3 regions of the Pseudomonas sp. Irchel s3b6 genome follow, and region 2 is predicted to be linked to each of the others. Evidence: predicted binding sites of a transcription regulator. Region 2 holds the regulator's gene; each other region holds the start of a gene.

Region 1 (5,205 bases), on a different contig from region 2:
GCTGCACAGTCGAGGTCGGGCTGGTCGCGCAGGATGGCCGCGATGGCCGTGTCGCCCAATGTCGACCAGACGCCATCGCTCAGCAGCACGAAACTCTCACCGGTGCGCAACTCACCATCGAGGAAATCCAGCACCAGGTGTTGATCCAGCCCCAGTGCGCGCTTGAGCACATGCTGCATGCCCGGCTGCTCCCAGACGTGGTCCTCGCTGATGCGTTGCAACTGATCTGCGTGCCAGCGGTACACCCGGCAATCGCCGACATGGGCCAGGGTGAAGCGCCTTCCGCGCAGCACCAGCGCGCTGACGGTGGTCAGCAACGGCAGGCCGCCGCCGTTGGCCTGCAACCAGCGATTTTGCGCCAGCAACAGGCGGTCCAGCGCCTGCGCCACGCCCCAGGTCTGCGGCGTGGCGTAGTAGTCCAGGGCTAGAGCCTGCAAGGTAGTCCGGGCCGCGAGCCCGCCGTCGGCGCATTGGCTGACACCATCGGCGATGGCGAACAGGCAGCCCTTGCTGGCCGCCAGTTCAGCCGTAGGTGTAACCAGGCGCAGAGCATCCTGGTTTTCCGCTCGAGGGCCGATGGCGCTGGCCTCGGCGAAGCTCAGTTGCAGGCTCATCGAAGGTCAGACCCGTGCCGCGGTCATGGCCGCCGAACCCCAGGTGGTTCTCCAGCGGCGCTTGACCCCGTGCAGACCAAACCAGGCCAGGACGCCCAGGCTGGCGAACAACCACAAGGCCAACTGATAGCTACCCGTGCTCTGCTTGATCGCCCCCATGCCGGCCGCCAGGGCGAAGCCGCCGATGCCACCCGCCATGCCGATCAGGCCGGTCATCACGCCGATCTCGCGCCGAAAGCGCTGCGGTACCAGTTGGAACACCGCGCCATTGCCCGCGCCGAGGCCGAGCATGGTGCACACGAACAGCGCCAGTGCCGCGTAGGAGCTGGGCAGGTTGAAGCCGACGGCCGCGATGCACACGGCGGCGACGGTGTACATCACCAGTAGGGTGCGGATGCCGCCAAAACGGTCCGCCAGGGCACCACCCAGGGGCCGCATCAAGCTGCCGCCGAATACGCACGCGGCGGTGTAGTAACCGGCGGTGACCGGGTTCAGGCCGTACTGATCGTTGAAGTAACCAGGCAGGGCGCTGGCCAGGCCGATGAATCCGCCAAAGGTCACGCAGTAGAAGAACATGAACCACCAGCTGTCACGATCCGCCAGGGCCTTGAAGTAGTCGCTCATGGATTTGGCCTTGGGCCGCTCAGGTGCGTTTTTTGCCAGCCAGGCGAACACGATCAGGGTCAGGATCAGCGGGATCAAGGCGAAGCCGAACACGTTGCTCCAGCCAAACGCGGCCGCCAGGACCGGCGCGATCAGCGCGGCGAGCACGGTGCCCGAGTTGCCCGCACCGGCGATGCCCATGGCCTTGCCCTGGTGTTGTGGCGGATACCATTGCGAGGCCAGGGGCAGGGCGACGGCGAACGAAGCACCGGCCATGCCCAGGAACACGCCCAGCAACAAGGCCTGCTCGTAGGTGTGGATCCCCAGTTTCCAGGCGCCGAACAGGGCGCAGATGACAATCACCTGGCCAATCAGCCCGGCGGTTTTCGGTGATAGGCGATCGGCGAGCAGGCCCATGGCGAAGCGCAGGAAGGCGCCGGCCAGAATTGGCGTGGCCACCATCAGCCCGCGCTGTTGCGTGGTCAATTGCAGATCGGCGGCGATTTGCACCGCCAGCGGGCCGAGCAGGTACCAGACCATGAAGCTCAGGTCGAAATACAGAAAGGCTGAGAACAGTGTCGGGGTATGGCCGGATTTCCAGAAGCTTGTGTTCATCGCGCACCTCAGCGGTTAAGAGTCTCGTGGCAAGTCGTGAGCTTTGCGGTGGGCGCCGCGACGGCCGCACCACCGACCCCGGGCTGTGGGGCCAAAACGAAAAAACGCCGCTACCCGATTCGCCAGGGGCAAATGAGGTGAGCGACGTCTTTGTCGTGGGTGGGGCAACCGCCGTTGGTTACCTGTACCGATTACTTAGCGAGATCTGTGCCAGATCCGCGATGTGTACGCGATGATCGTTCCCATGCTCTACGTGGAAATGCCGCCATGGACGCTCGGCGTCCGCTTTGAATGTGACGCGGAGCATCACGGGACGCATTCCCGCGCGGGAGCGTGGAAACGATCAGGCGTGGGGCTCAGCCCAGCAACTCGCTCATGGCAATGATCTGCTCCGCCACCTGGATCAGCTTTTGCTGGCGGCTCATGGCCTGGCGGCGCATCAGGGTGTAGGCCTGCTCTTCGTTGCACGCTTTCATTTTCATCAGCATGCCCTTGGCCAGTTCGATGCGCTTGCGCTCGGCCAGTTGCTGGTCCCGGGCGTGGAGTTGGGCGCGCAGGGCCTGGTCGCTTTCAAAGCGTGCCATGGCCACATCCAGGATCGGCTGCAGGCGTGCGGCATGAATGCCTTCGACAATGTAGGCACTGACGCCGGACTTGATGGCCTGGCGCATCACGCCCGGGTCGTGTTCGTCGGTGAACATCACAATCGGCCGTGGCTGGTCACGGCTGACCAGCACCACTTGTTCCAGCACATCGCGGCTGGGTGACTCGGTATCGATCAGGATCACGTCCGGGTGCACTGTTTCGACGCGCGCGGGCAGGTCGATGGTCAGGCCGGATTCGTCGATCACCTCGAAGCCGGCTTCGGTCAGTGCGGTCTTGAGACGACCGACTTTTTTCGCGGTGTCGTTGATCAGCAGGATGCGTAACATGGTCGTGGCCTCCTGTCAGCGGCGGGCGAGCAGGGTGGGGGTGTCGGTCATGGCGTGCAGCGCGAAGCTGCGGGCATAGGCCGCAGGGTCCGAACCGTCCCAGACTTTGCCATCGATCAACTGGCTGCTGCGCATTGCCTGGCCCTCGGTACGGATTCCCAATGCGCTGGCCGCGTCCCGGTACAGCGCCAGTTGCTGGACCTGGCGGGCGACCGCCAGATAGTCCGGATCTTCACGCAACAGCCCCCAGCGCCGAAATTGGGTCATGAACCACATGCCGTCGCTCAGGTACGGCACATTCACCTCGCCATTGCCATGGAAGCGCAGCGCGTGCGGGTCCTGCCAGCGATTGCCAAGGCCGTCGGCATAGTCGCCCAGCAAGCGCGGCTCGATGCAGTCCAGCGGCATATCCAGGTAGTCGGGGGCGCTCAACAGTTGCGCGGTACTGCGGCGATTTTCCGTGCTTTGCTCGATGAAACGACTGGCCTCCAGGATCGCCATCACCAGCGCCCGGGCTGTGTTGGGGTATTGCTCGACGAAGGCGCGGGTGCAGGCGAGGACTTTCTCCGGGTGATCGGGCCACAGGGCTTGGGTGGTTGCCAGGGTGAAACCCAGGTTCTGCTTCACGGCGGCGGCGCTCCAGGGTTCGCCCACGCAAAAGCCGTCGATACGACCGGCCTGCAGGTGCGCGATCATTTGCGGCGGCGGTACCACGACGCTGTCGACATCGTGCAGCGGATGGATACCCTGGCTGGCCAGCCAGTAATACAGCCACATGGCGTGGGTGCCGGTGGGAAAGGTCTGGGCGAAGGTCAGTTTTGGGCGACTTTGGTGCACGTGGCGATCCAGCGCCTCAGGACTGCTCACGCCCAGCCGGTGCAGGCCGTGGGAGAGGTTGATGCTCTGGCCGTTCTGGTTCAGGCCCATGAGCACCGCCATGTCGGTTGCCGCTACGCCACCGATGCCCAGATGCACGGCATACACCAGCCCGTACAGGCAGTGGGCGGCATCCAGCTCGCCACTGACCAGTTTGTCCCGCAGGCTGGCCCAGGACGTTTGGCGCTTGAGATTCAGGGTCAGGCCGTAGGGCTGGGCGAAGCCCTGAGTGGCGGCGACCACCACCGAGGCGCAGTCGCTCAGGGCCATGAAGCCCAGGTTGATCGAGGTTTTTTCCGGGGCATCGCTGCCATTGACCCAGGCCAGAGGGCCGGCTGATGGTTCATTCATCGAGTGTGCACCTTCCAAAAAAACGTCGTCCCGGGCCCTTGCCAGAGCAAGGCCGGGGGACGACGCCATTGTCCTTCCCATCAGCAACGCGGGACTCATCCCGTCGTTGGCATGAGTGCTGATGCCAATCCCGGTGCAAGGCATATGCCATTGACGCCTGATTTCGTCGTGCGCCTCGCTTGCAACCCCGATGCCCGGCTATAATCGCCGCCTCATTTCGCCGCCAATCGAGTCAAGTCCGCCCATGTATACCCTGGCCCGCCAACTGCTGTTCAAACTCTCCCCGGAAACCTCCCACGATCTGTCCCTGGACCTGATCGGTGCGGGCGGGCGTCTGGGCCTGAACGGCTTGCTGTGCAAGGCACCGGCGCACGTGCCGGTGAATGTCATGGGCCTGGACTTCCCGAACCCGGTAGGGCTGGCGGCCGGTCTGGACAAGAATGGCGCGGCCATCGACGGCTTTGCCCAACTGGGTTTCGGCTTCGTGGAAATCGGCACCATTACCCCGCGTCCGCAGCCGGGCAACCCCAAGCCGCGCATTTTTCGCTTGCCGCAGGCCGAGGCGATCATCAACCGCATGGGCTTCAACAACCTGGGCGTCGATCACCTGCTGGCGCGCGTTGCCGCCGCCAAGTACAAAGGCGTGCTGGGGATCAACATCGGCAAGAACTTTGACACTCCGGTCGAGCGTGCCGTCGACGACTACCTGATCTGCCTGGACAAGGTCTACGCCCATGCCAGCTACGTGACGGTCAACGTCAGTTCGCCCAACACCCCGGGCCTGCGCAGCCTGCAATTTGGCGATTCGCTCAAGCAGTTGCTCGAAGCCTTGCGCCAGCGCCAGGAAGACCTGGCCCAACTGCACGGCAAGCGCGTACCGCTGGCGATCAAGATCGCACCGGACATGACCGACGAAGAAACCGTTGAAGTGGCGCAGGCCCTGATCGAAACCGGCATGGACGCGGTGATCGCGACCAACACCACCCTGAGTCGCGTCGGTGTCGAAGGCATGGAGTTTGGTGACGAGGCGGGCGGTTTGTCCGGCGCCCCGGTACGCGACAAGAGCACGCACACGGTCAAGGTGCTGGCGGCTGAACTGGCCGGGCGCCTGCCGATCATCGCCGTGGGCGGGATCACCGAAGGCAAGCACGCGGCTGAGAAGATCGCCGCGGGTGCCAGCCTGGTGCAGCTCTACTCCGGGTTCATCTACAAAG
Region 2 (5,205 bases):
AGGTGGAAAGTGTCATGCACGCCGGGGACGAGTTGCCCTGCGTCGTGCGCGGCACCCCGCTCAAAGACGCATTGATGGAAATGACCCGCAAGGGCCTGGGCATGACCGCGGTACTGGAAGATGACGGAAAACTGGCCGGGATATTCACCGACGGCGACCTGCGCCGCACCCTGGATCGCAACATCGACATCCACAACACCACCATCGACGCCGTCATGACCCCTCACGGCAAGACTGCCCGCGCCGACATGCTGGCCGCCCAAGCCCTGAAAATCATGGAAGACAACAGAATCAACGCACTGGTCGTGGTGGACAAGGAGGATCGCCCCGTCGGCGCCTTCAACCTGTCCGACCTGCTGCGCGCGGGAGTCATGTAATGAACAACGACCTGCTGCAACGCGGCAAAAACATCAAACTGGCCGTGTTCGACGTCGATGGTGTCCTGACCGATGGCCGCCTGTACTTCCTCGAAGACGGCAGCGAATTCAAGTCGTTCAATACCCTCGACGGCCAGGGCATCAAAATGTTGATGGCCACGGGTGTAACAACGGCCATAATCAGTGGTCGTAAGACCCCGGTCGTCGAGAAGCGCGCAAAAAACCTCGGGATTCCCCACCTGTTTCAAGGCCGCGAGGACAAACTGGTCGTACTCGACAGCCTTCTCGCGCAGCTGGGCCTAAGCTATGAGCAAGTTGCCTATCTGGGTGACGACCTGCCGGACCTGCCGGTGATTCGCCGTGTTGGCCTGGGCATGGCCGTCGCCAACGCTGCAAGTTTCGTTCGTGAGCACGCCCACGGCACTACCCTTGCCCGCGGAGGCGAAGGTGCAGCACGCGAATTTTGCGAATTGATTCTACGCGCCCAAGGCAACCTTGAAGCCGCCAACGCCGCGTACCTGTGAGCCACTTATGCTGAGCAAAAAGTTTCGCAACATATTGTTTTTTGGAGCCATTGCCGCGCTGCTCGCGGCTGTCGGCTATTGGAACATCAGTCCAGAACGTTTTCTCGACAAGCCCGTGACGGTGGTCAACGAGAGCGAGATCGACTTCTATGCAACCAACGCCCATAGCGTGCAGTACCTGCCCGACGGCAAGTTGCAGTACGAAATGACCTCCGACAAGGTTGAGCACGTCAAGGCCAGCGATGTGACCCTGGTAACCAAGCCGGACCTGCAGCTGTATCGCGGCACCGAGTTCCCCTGGCACGTCCAGAGTGAGCGTGGCGAGGTCAACCCTGGCGGCACCGAAGTCGAACTGATCGACTCGGTACGCATTGCGCGCACCGACGAAAAGGACCGCGCGATGATCATTACCAGCAGCCGCATGACCGTATTCCCGCAGCAGCAATATGCGCAGACCCAGCAAGCCGTTAGAATCGACGGTGCTGGCGGTGTATCGACGGGGACCGGCATGAAAGCGTATTTGAAAGAAAGCAGGATACACCTGCTATCGAACGTAAGAGGACAGTATGAGGCTCGTTAAAACCCTCCCTATTTTGCTCAGTCTGGGCGCAGCACTGGGAAGCGTGAGCGCCTGGGCTCTGCCGAACGATAGAGATCAACCTATCCGCATTCAGGCCGACGACGCACAGCTGGACGACAAGAACGGCATCGCCACCTACAAAGGTGACGTGATCATCACCCAGGGCACGATGAAGGTCACCGGCAACACCGTGACTATCACTCGCACACCGGCTGGCGATATCGACGTCGTAACCTCGGTGGGCAACCTGGCCTACTTCGAGCAGATGCAAACGGCTGGCGACACCAAGCCTGTCCAAGGCTATGGGGTGACTATCCAGTACCACGCTTCGCAAGACCGCGTAGTACTGATCGATCGCGCCAAAGTCGTCGATAAGGATGGCAACATCACCCAAGGCGAGAAAATCGTCTACGACACCAACAAAAAGCTCGCCAGCGCCGGTCGCGCGACGGGTAGCAAGGTCACCGAACAACGCCCGCGCATCGACATGGTGATTCAGCCTAAAAAGAAAACCGACGAGCAAAAGGCCCCTTAAATGGCAACTCTGAAAGCCCAGCATCTGGCCAAGAGCTACAAGAGCCGCCAGGTCGTGCGTGACGTCAGCCTGTCCATCGACAGCGGCCAGATTGTCGGCTTGCTAGGCCCGAACGGCGCTGGCAAGACCACCTGTTTCTACATGATCGTGGGCCTGGTCCAGGCCGACCAGGGACGCGTGCTGATCGATGATCTGGACGTCAGCCACCAACCCATGCACGGTCGTGCACGGGCGGGTATCGGCTATCTTCCGCAAGAAGCGTCGATCTTCCGCAAACTGTCGGTCGCCGACAACATCATGGCCATTCTCGAAACCCGCAAGGAACTCGACAAGGCCGGTCGCCGCAAAGAGCTGGAAAGCCTGCTTCAGGAATTCCACATCAACCATATCCGTGAAAACCTGGGCATGAGCCTTTCCGGCGGTGAACGTCGCCGCGTGGAAATCGCGCGCGCGCTGGCCACGGCACCGAAATTCATCCTGCTCGACGAACCCTTCGCCGGCGTGGACCCGATCTCGGTAGGTGACATCAAGCAGATCATCCACCACCTCAAGGCCAAGGGCATTGGTGTACTGATCACGGACCACAACGTCCGCGAAACCCTGGACATCTGCGAAACCGCCTACATCGTCAACGACGGCCAACTGATCGCCGAAGGCGACGCCGAAACCATCCTGGCCAACGAATTGGTCAAGGAAGTTTATCTGGGCCATGAGTTCCGCCTCTAAGCGCTGAGGCGCCTGAGAGTTGCCGGGGCGTAATGTCAATGCGGCCGTGAATGTTTTTATTGTCTCGACACTCTAGGCAAACACTTCAGTTTCAGGCATATAATTTGCTTATGTTTGGCGCTTCGGCGCCCTGTAGTGGATGGCGCATGTGCGCCGGCGAATAAGGTGTTAAGCCCCTGCCATGAAACCATCGCTAGTCTTGAGAATGGGCCAGCAGCTGACGATGACACCGCAGCTGCAACAGGCCATCCGCCTGCTCCAATTGTCGACCCTGGACCTGCAACAGGAAATCCAGGAAGCATTGGAATCCAATCCAATGCTCGAACGTCAGGAAGACGGCGACGACTTCGATAACGCCGACCCAATGGCGGACAACATCGAGCAGAAACCCAACACCGAGATCCAGGAACCCTCCTACCAGGAAACCGCCCCCACGGTGGACAACCTTGAAGAGGGTGAATGGAACGAACGCATTCCCAACGAACTCCCCGTCGACACCGCCTGGGAAGACGTTTACCAGACCAGCGCCAGCAGCCTGCCCAGCAACGATGACGACGAGTGGGACTTCACCACCCGTACATCGGCTGGCGAGAGCCTGCAGAGCCACCTGCTCTGGCAGTTGAACCTGGCACCGATGTCCGACACCGATCGTCTGATCGCCGTCACGCTGATCGACTGCATCAACAATCAGGGCTACCTGGACGAAAGCCTCGAAGAGATTCTCGAGGCCTTCGACCCGGAGCTGGACATCGAACTGGACGAAATCGAAGCCGTCCTGCACCGCATCCAGCAATTCGAGCCTGCCGGCATCGGCGCCCGCAACCTGGGCGAATGCCTGCTGCTGCAATTGCGCCAGTTGCCGGCCAAGACCCCTTGGCTGGCCGAAGCCAAACGCCTGGTTACCGACTACATCGACTTGCTCGGCAGCCGCGACTACAGCCAGCTGATGCGCCGCATGAAGCTCAAGGAAGACGAACTGCGCCAGGTCATCGAACTGGTACAGAGCCTCAATCCGCGCCCGGGCTCGCAAATCGAGTCCAGCGAAGCCGAGTACGTGGTGCCCGACGTCATCGTACGCAAGGACAACGAACGCTGGCTGGTGGAGCTCAACCAGGAATCGGTGCCGCGCCTGCGCGTCAACCCACAGTACGCCGGCTTCGTCCGCCGTGCCGACACCAGCGCCGACAACACCTTCATGCGCAACCAGTTGCAGGAGGCCCGCTGGTTCATCAAGAGCCTGCAAAGCCGCAACGAAACCCTGATGAAAGTTGCCACCCAGATCGTCGAGCACCAGCGCGGTTTTCTCGAGTATGGCGACGAGGCGATGAAGCCGCTGGTCCTGCACGACATCGCGGAAGCCGTCGGCATGCACGAGTCGACCATTTCACGGGTGACCACGCAAAAATTCATGCATACCCCACGCGGTATTTATGAACTGAAATACTTTTTCTCCAGTCACGTCAGCACCTCCGAAGGCGGTGAATGCTCGTCCACAGCGATTCGCGCGATCATCAAAAAACTGGTTGCCGCGGAAAATCAGAAAAAGCCGTTGAGTGACAGCAAGATCGCTGGTTTACTGGAGGCACAAGGCATTCAGGTAGCCCGCCGCACCGTCGCCAAGTACCGCGAGTCCCTCGGGATCGCGCCTTCGAGCGAACGCAAGCGATTGATGTAACGGGCCACGCCACCGCGTTCCAGGGTGTATTCGATTTTTCGGAAACATCCTAGTGGCAGGCAACTCAGCCTGCCGCCTTATGCACTGGCAACGAAGGAGAAGCTGTATGCAAGTCAACATCAGTGGACACCAACTGGAAGTGACCGAACCTCTGCGCACCTACATCGGCGAAAAACTCGACCGATTGGAGCGGCATTTCGACAAGATCACCAACGTGCAGGTCACGATGAATGTCGAGAAGCTGTTGCAGAAAATCGAAGCCACGCTGCATATTCCCGGCGGAGAAGTGGTTGCCAATGCCGAGCACACGGACATGTATGCCGCCATCGACCTGCTGACCGACAAGCTGGATCGCCAACTCAAAAAGCATAAGGAAAAGACCCAGAGCCTCCTTCAGGGCGCGACCGGTCGTTAACACCCCAAACCCATGATCCGACTTGAAAGCATCCTGACCCCCGGCCGTTCCCTGGTGAACGTGCCGGGCGGCAGTAAAAAACGCGCCCTTGAACAGATTGCCAACCTGATCGCCCGGGAAGTCCCGGAGCTGGAGATGCAGGATGTCTTCGAGAGCCTGATTGCCCGTGAAAAACTCGGCTCGACCGGTTTTGGCAACGGCATCGCTATTCCCCACTGCCGTCTCAAAGGTTGCGAGTCGCCCATCAGCGCCTTGATGCACCTGGACGCGCCTATTGATTTCGACGCTATCGACGGCGCACCGGTCGACCTGCTGTTTGTCCTGCTGGTCCCCCAGGCAGCTACCGATGCGCACCTGGAACTGCTACGCCAGA
Region 3 (5,205 bases), on a different contig from region 2:
GGACAAACAACGACAGGGGGTTGGCTCATGACTGGCCTCCACGCAAAGTAAGGTAAAAGTTGTGCAGGCGTTCGACTTCGCTGTGCAGCCAGGCGAGGTCGCGGTCGTTGACCACCACATCGTCGGCGCGGCTGAGACGATCCCGGCGGCTGGACTGGGCCTTGAGGATTGCCTGGACCTGTTGTTCGCTGGTCTGGTCGCGCTGCAGGGTGCGTTCGATCTGCAACTGCTCCGGGGCATCGATCACCAGCACGCGCTGGGTCATGGCCGATTGCCCGGACTCGATCAGCAAGGGCGAGACCAGAATCGCATAAGGCGATTGGGCGCGGGCCAGGTGAGCGGCGATTTCCTGGGCAATCAGCGGGTGCAGCAGTTTCTCGAGCCAGCGGCGCTCATCCGGGATTTCGAAGATCAATTGACGCAGGGCGGCGCGATCCAGCTGGCCGTCGGCTTGCAGCACGCCAGCACCGAAGTGCTCGGCAATCTGCGCCAGCGCCGGGCGACCGGGTTCTACCACCCAGCGGGCGGCATGGTCGGCATCGACCGTGTGTATGCCCAGATCGATGAAGTGCCGGGCCGCGGCGCTTTTGCCGCTGCCGATGCCACCGGTCAGGCCGAGAATCCAGGGTTTTTCCACAGGGGTATTCATTTCAAACCGACAGACTGCCAATAGAAGTTAGTTATTTGACCACCCCAGAGCAAGGCAATCCAGCCGGCAATGACCAGATAAGGACCGAAGGGGATCGGCGTCGAGGTCTCGACCTGTTTCAAGCGCAACCAGATCACCCCCGCGACCGCGCCCACCAGCGACGACAACAGGATCGTCAGGGGCAGGATCTGCCAGCCACCCCAGGCGCCGAGCAGCGCCAGCAGCTTGAAGTCACCGTAGCCGATGCCTTCCTTGCCGGTGATCAGCTTGAACAGCCAATACACCGACCACAACGCCAGATAGCCCGCGACCGCGCCCCACAGGGCATCGTGCAGCGGCACGAACAGTCCGAACGCGTTGACGATCAACCCTAGCCACAACAAGGGCAGTACCAGCACGTCCGGCAGCAACTGATGATCGGCGTCGATCAGGCACAGCGCCAGCAACCCCCAGCTCAAGACCAGCACCATGACCGCCTGCCAGCCGAAGTCGAAGTGCCAGGCGATAAATCCCGACAGCACGCCACAGGCCAGTTCGGTCAAGGGATAACGGGCACTGATCGGGGCCTTGCAGCTTGAGCAGCGGCCGCGCAGGAGCAGATAGCTGAGCAGCGGAATGTTTTCCCAGGCGCGCAGTGGATGCTGGCAATGCGGGCAGTGCGAGTGCGGCAGCATCAGGTTGTAGGCGGGGCCCGGTGTTTCGCTGGGCAACTCCAGCACTTGTCGAGCCTGTTCCCGCCATTCGCGCTCGAGCATTTGCGGCAGGCGCCAGACCAGCACATTGAGAAAACTGCCGATCACCAGCCCGAGCAAGCAGGCGGTGGCGGCAAAGGCTGTAGGGTAATCGGCGAATAAGTCACTCAAGGGCATGTTCAAATCGCTGAGCCAAGTTGGAAGATGGGCAGGTACATGGCAACCACCAGCCCGCCGACGATAACGCCGAGCACCACCATGATGAAGGGTTCCATCAGGCTGGTCAGATTATCGACCAGCGAGTCGACTTCCGCTTCATAGTAGCTCGCGACGTTGTCGAGCATCTCCTCCAATGCTCCCGACTCTTCGCCAACAGCCGTCATCTGCACCGCCATGCCGGGAAACACGCCGCTGGTACGCATCGAGAAGTTCAACTGCATGCCGCTGGCGACATCCTGCCTGATGCGCAGCACCGCCCGTTTGAACACGCTGTTGCCGGTCGCGCCGGCCACGGCGTTCAGCGCCTCCACCAGTGGCACACCGGCGGCGAAGGTGGTCGACAGGGTACGGGCATAACGGGCTACCGAGGACTTGCGCACGAGCGTACCGACCAGGGGCAGCTTCAGCCATAGGCCGTCCAGCCAGTCGCGAAAACCGGGTGAGCGTCGATGGGCATGGCGCAGCCCCAGTACGCCGGCAATCAACCCTGACAGCAGCAGCCACCACCAGCGCTGCAGGAGTTCGGACAGGCCGATCACCATCAGGGTGAACCCCGGCAGTTGCGCGCCGAAACCGGCAAACACCGACTGGAATTGCGGTACCACGTTGATCAGCAGGATGGCACTGACGATCACTGCGACCAGGACCACGGCCAGCGGATAGGTCATGGCGTTCCTGATCCTGGCCTTGAGGCTCTCGCTCTTTTCCTTGTAGGTCGCGACCCGTTCCAGCAGCGTGTCGAGGGCGCCGGCCTGTTCGCCGGCGTCGACCAGGTTGCAATAGAGTTCGTCGAAACAGGCCGGCTGTTTGCGCAGTGCATTGGCGAAGCTGCTGCCGGCCGCGACGTCCTTTTTAAGTTCGCCCACCAGGGTGCGCATACCCGGGTGGTCGAAACCTTCGCCAATGATGTCGAACGACTGCAACACCGGCACCCCGGCCTTGATCATGGTCGCCATCTGCCGGGTGAAGACGGCAAGATCCTGCGCCTTGGGCCGCTGTGTGACGCTGAACAGCGAGATGGACTTCTTGCGTACCTTCCCCGGGACAATTCCCTGTTTACGCAACCGGGCCTTGATCAGGGCCGGGCTATGGCCGCTCAACTCGCCGGTGATGGTATGGCCTTTGCTGTCACGGCCTTCCCAGGTGTACACGCTGATCTTTGCTGCTTTGACCGCCATTGCTCAATCCTTGGTGACCGGGTTGATTGCTTCAAGGCGGGTGCCGCCTCCGGCTGTGCAGGCCTTGGGTTCGTAGATCCTGAAACGACGGATGCGTTCCCGTGGCGGCCTTCCTTGAGTTGGTCATTGATTCGCAAGCCTAGCCAACGGACGGCGAGGCGTGGGTGCTCTGAGGTGACAAATAGTGTCAGTTAGTGCGGTTTTTCAGAGCCGTTGAGCGGCAGCGGACGAGCGGGACCCCATCAAACACAGGGCGTAGGGGTTGGCATGTGCTGTGCTTCGACCAGCCCGGATCATGAGATTTCAGCTCATGCAGGGGGGCTAGATGTATGAAGCAACAAAACGGTTTTACCCTTATCGAATTGCTCGTCGTGGTAGCGATCATTGGCATCCTGGCGACCGTCGCCTTGCCGATGTACTCCAAGTATCAGGCGCGTACCAAGGTCACTGCCGGGCTGGCCGAGATTTCGGCACTGAAGGTGCCCTTTGAGGACGTGATCAACCAGGGCGATGACCCGACACTGGAGCGGCTCGGTGGTCGGGCCAGCACCAGTAACTGCGCCATCACCGCTTCAGGTACCGCATCCACTGGCGCTGGCAGTATCGGCTGCACGATTGTCAGTGCGCCGGGGGCGGTGCTGAGTAAAACCATCACCCTGTCGCGTACGCAAGACGGTGGCTGGACCTGCGTGACCACGGTTGGGTCGGACTATTCACCTAAAGGCTGTACCGCCAGCGACACCTGAGTGCCTGAGCGTTTTTCGAGATGCCTTGCCTGAAATGACGAGGCATTTTTGAAGGGGCGATGGGAACATGAGACTTCGACGGGTTCATGGTCTTGGTCCTGCGATAAAACCGGCAACTTGCATGTCGAGAATACCCGGGTCATGCAAATTGCATGATTTCGGGGGTGTTGGATTTTTTGTAACTAATTGATTTATAAGGTTTTAACTGTTGATCAGGCGTTGGCACAACCTTCGCACTATCCTTGTTAACCCTGCTGGGAATGCACACAGCAGACTTTCTGGTTAACAGGAGTTACTCGTATGAAGAAGTTCGCTATCGCTGCTGCAACGGCTACCGCTCTGACCCTGACCATGGCCAACGCTGCTTTTGCGCAGACCACTCAAACCACCCAGTCACCCATGACGCTGGCGGCCGGAGAGATGGATAAAGCTGCCGAAGCTACTTCCGATACCTGGATCACGACCAAAGTCAAAAGCGATCTGATCACCGAGAAAGGCATTCCGGGCACCGACATCAAAGTCGAAACCAACAAGGGGGTCGTGTCATTGTCCTCGACTGTCGCACTCACCGCCGCCCAGAAAACCACCGCGGTGAACATCACCAAGAGCATCAAGGGCGTCATGGCCGTATCGGCTGACGGCCTGAAAACCCAGTAACAGGCAAGGCTTCTCGCCTGGACCGAGAGAAGACGCGACAAGCGGGCCGAGCCATACGCTTGTCGCAACTCTCAGCCCACAGGCTGTGCTCATTACAGGCCCCGGCATGCATGTCGGGGCCTGTTCTTTTGGGGAGGGGCACTGAGCCGGTGCCCTTACTCGGCGTCCAGATGCATCGGTGTGATGACCCGGCCATCGCTCTGGGCCTGACCCAGGTTGGCATCAATGAAGTACACCCGGTCATCGGCCAGTTGGCCTTTGTCCACCAGGTAGTCCTTGATGCTGCTGGCGCGGTCCTGGCCCAGTTGGCGCAAGAGCACGTCGCTGGAAGCCCAGAAGTTGATCACCCCTTCACGCATTTTCGCCGCACGCTCTTCCTTGCCCAGATCCTTCCATTCGGCCGGTGGCTGGGTTTTCAGACGGATGCGGTAAATGCCTTCCAGCAGTGGCGTTTTTTCACTCTCGGGGACTTCCAGCAATGAGGCCTGGGCGGGCACTTTGTCGCCGCGACGCTGGAGTATTTTGTAGTAAGTGTACTGGTACTCGCGCTCCAGTCGTTGCTCGGCAATCAATGGGCCGTCGCTGCTTTGTGCGGCGGTGCCTTCGATTTCCAAGCGCAGGGCCGGGCGTTCCTTGAGTGCGCTGGCCAGTTTGACCAGTGCGCCTTCGGCGTCTTTGCTCAGCTCGCTGGAACCTGGTGCGAACGAAACGGTGCCCAGGTCCTCGGAACCGCCACCGGCAACCAGCCCGCCGATGAGCTTGAAGGGGGCTGCGGCGGCCTTCACGATCAGGTTGCGCAGGGTTTGCCAGACAATCGGCATCACGCTGAATTGTGGGTTGTTCAGGTCGCCGGTGACTGGAAGTTCGATGGAGATCTTGCCGTCGACATCCTTGAGCAGGGCGACCGCCAGTTTCAGCGGCAGGCTCACGGCGTCCGGGCTGTCGACTTTCTCACCCAGTTCCAGCTGTTCGACCACCACTTTGTTCTCTGCCTTGAGCTGGCCCTTGGTGATCAGGTAATGCAGGTCGAGGTTGAGCCGGCCCTTGCGGATCCGGTAGCCGGC

The links. The regulator sigma-54, encoded in region 2, starts transcription at its own class of promoters, with help from an activator protein. The targets are predictions, from matches to a motif close to ANTGGCATNNANNTTGCTNT.
Region 1: CKW07_RS00310 (CmpA/NrtA family ABC transporter substrate-binding protein) is a predicted target of sigma-54. The motif match lies at 4,124-4,143, and genes of this name have one in related genera.
Region 3: CKW07_RS14495 (pilin) is a predicted target of sigma-54. The motif match lies at 3,000-3,019, and genes of this name have one in related genera.

What each region holds. Positions count from the first base shown of each region.
Region 1 covers NZ_FYDM01000001.1:60,460-65,664, forward strand. Annotated here, with positions in the region: gene CKW07_RS00290 (bifunctional protein-serine/threonine kinase/phosphatase) at 1-614, opposite strand, end outside; gene CKW07_RS00295 (NarK/NasA family nitrate transporter) at 621-1,832, opposite strand; gene CKW07_RS25870 (hypothetical protein) at 1,859-2,068, shown strand; gene CKW07_RS00305 (ANTAR domain-containing response regulator) at 2,189-2,764, opposite strand; gene CKW07_RS00310 (CmpA/NrtA family ABC transporter substrate-binding protein) at 2,780-3,991, opposite strand; gene CKW07_RS00315 (quinone-dependent dihydroorotate dehydrogenase) at 4,236-5,205, shown strand, end outside.
Region 2 covers NZ_FYDM01000005.1:165,512-170,716, forward strand. Annotated here, with positions in the region: gene CKW07_RS11375 (KpsF/GutQ family sugar-phosphate isomerase) at 1-377, shown strand, start outside; gene CKW07_RS11380 (HAD family hydrolase) at 377-901, shown strand; gene lptC (LPS export ABC transporter periplasmic protein LptC) at 909-1,481, shown strand; gene lptA (lipopolysaccharide transport periplasmic protein LptA) at 1,468-2,016, shown strand; gene lptB (LPS export ABC transporter ATP-binding protein) at 2,017-2,742, shown strand; gene CKW07_RS11400 (RNA polymerase factor sigma-54) at 2,924-4,417, shown strand; gene hpf (ribosome hibernation-promoting factor, HPF/YfiA family) at 4,524-4,832, shown strand; gene ptsN (PTS IIA-like nitrogen regulatory protein PtsN) at 4,845-5,205, shown strand, end outside.
Region 3 covers NZ_FYDM01000007.1:209,715-214,919, forward strand. Annotated here, with positions in the region: gene yacG (DNA gyrase inhibitor YacG) at 1-29, opposite strand, end outside; gene coaE (dephospho-CoA kinase) at 26-649, opposite strand; gene CKW07_RS14485 (A24 family peptidase) at 646-1,518, opposite strand; gene CKW07_RS14490 (type II secretion system F family protein) at 1,521-2,738, opposite strand; gene CKW07_RS14495 (pilin) at 3,068-3,484, shown strand; gene CKW07_RS14500 (BON domain-containing protein) at 3,785-4,141, shown strand; gene CKW07_RS14505 (DUF748 domain-containing protein) at 4,297-5,205, opposite strand, start outside.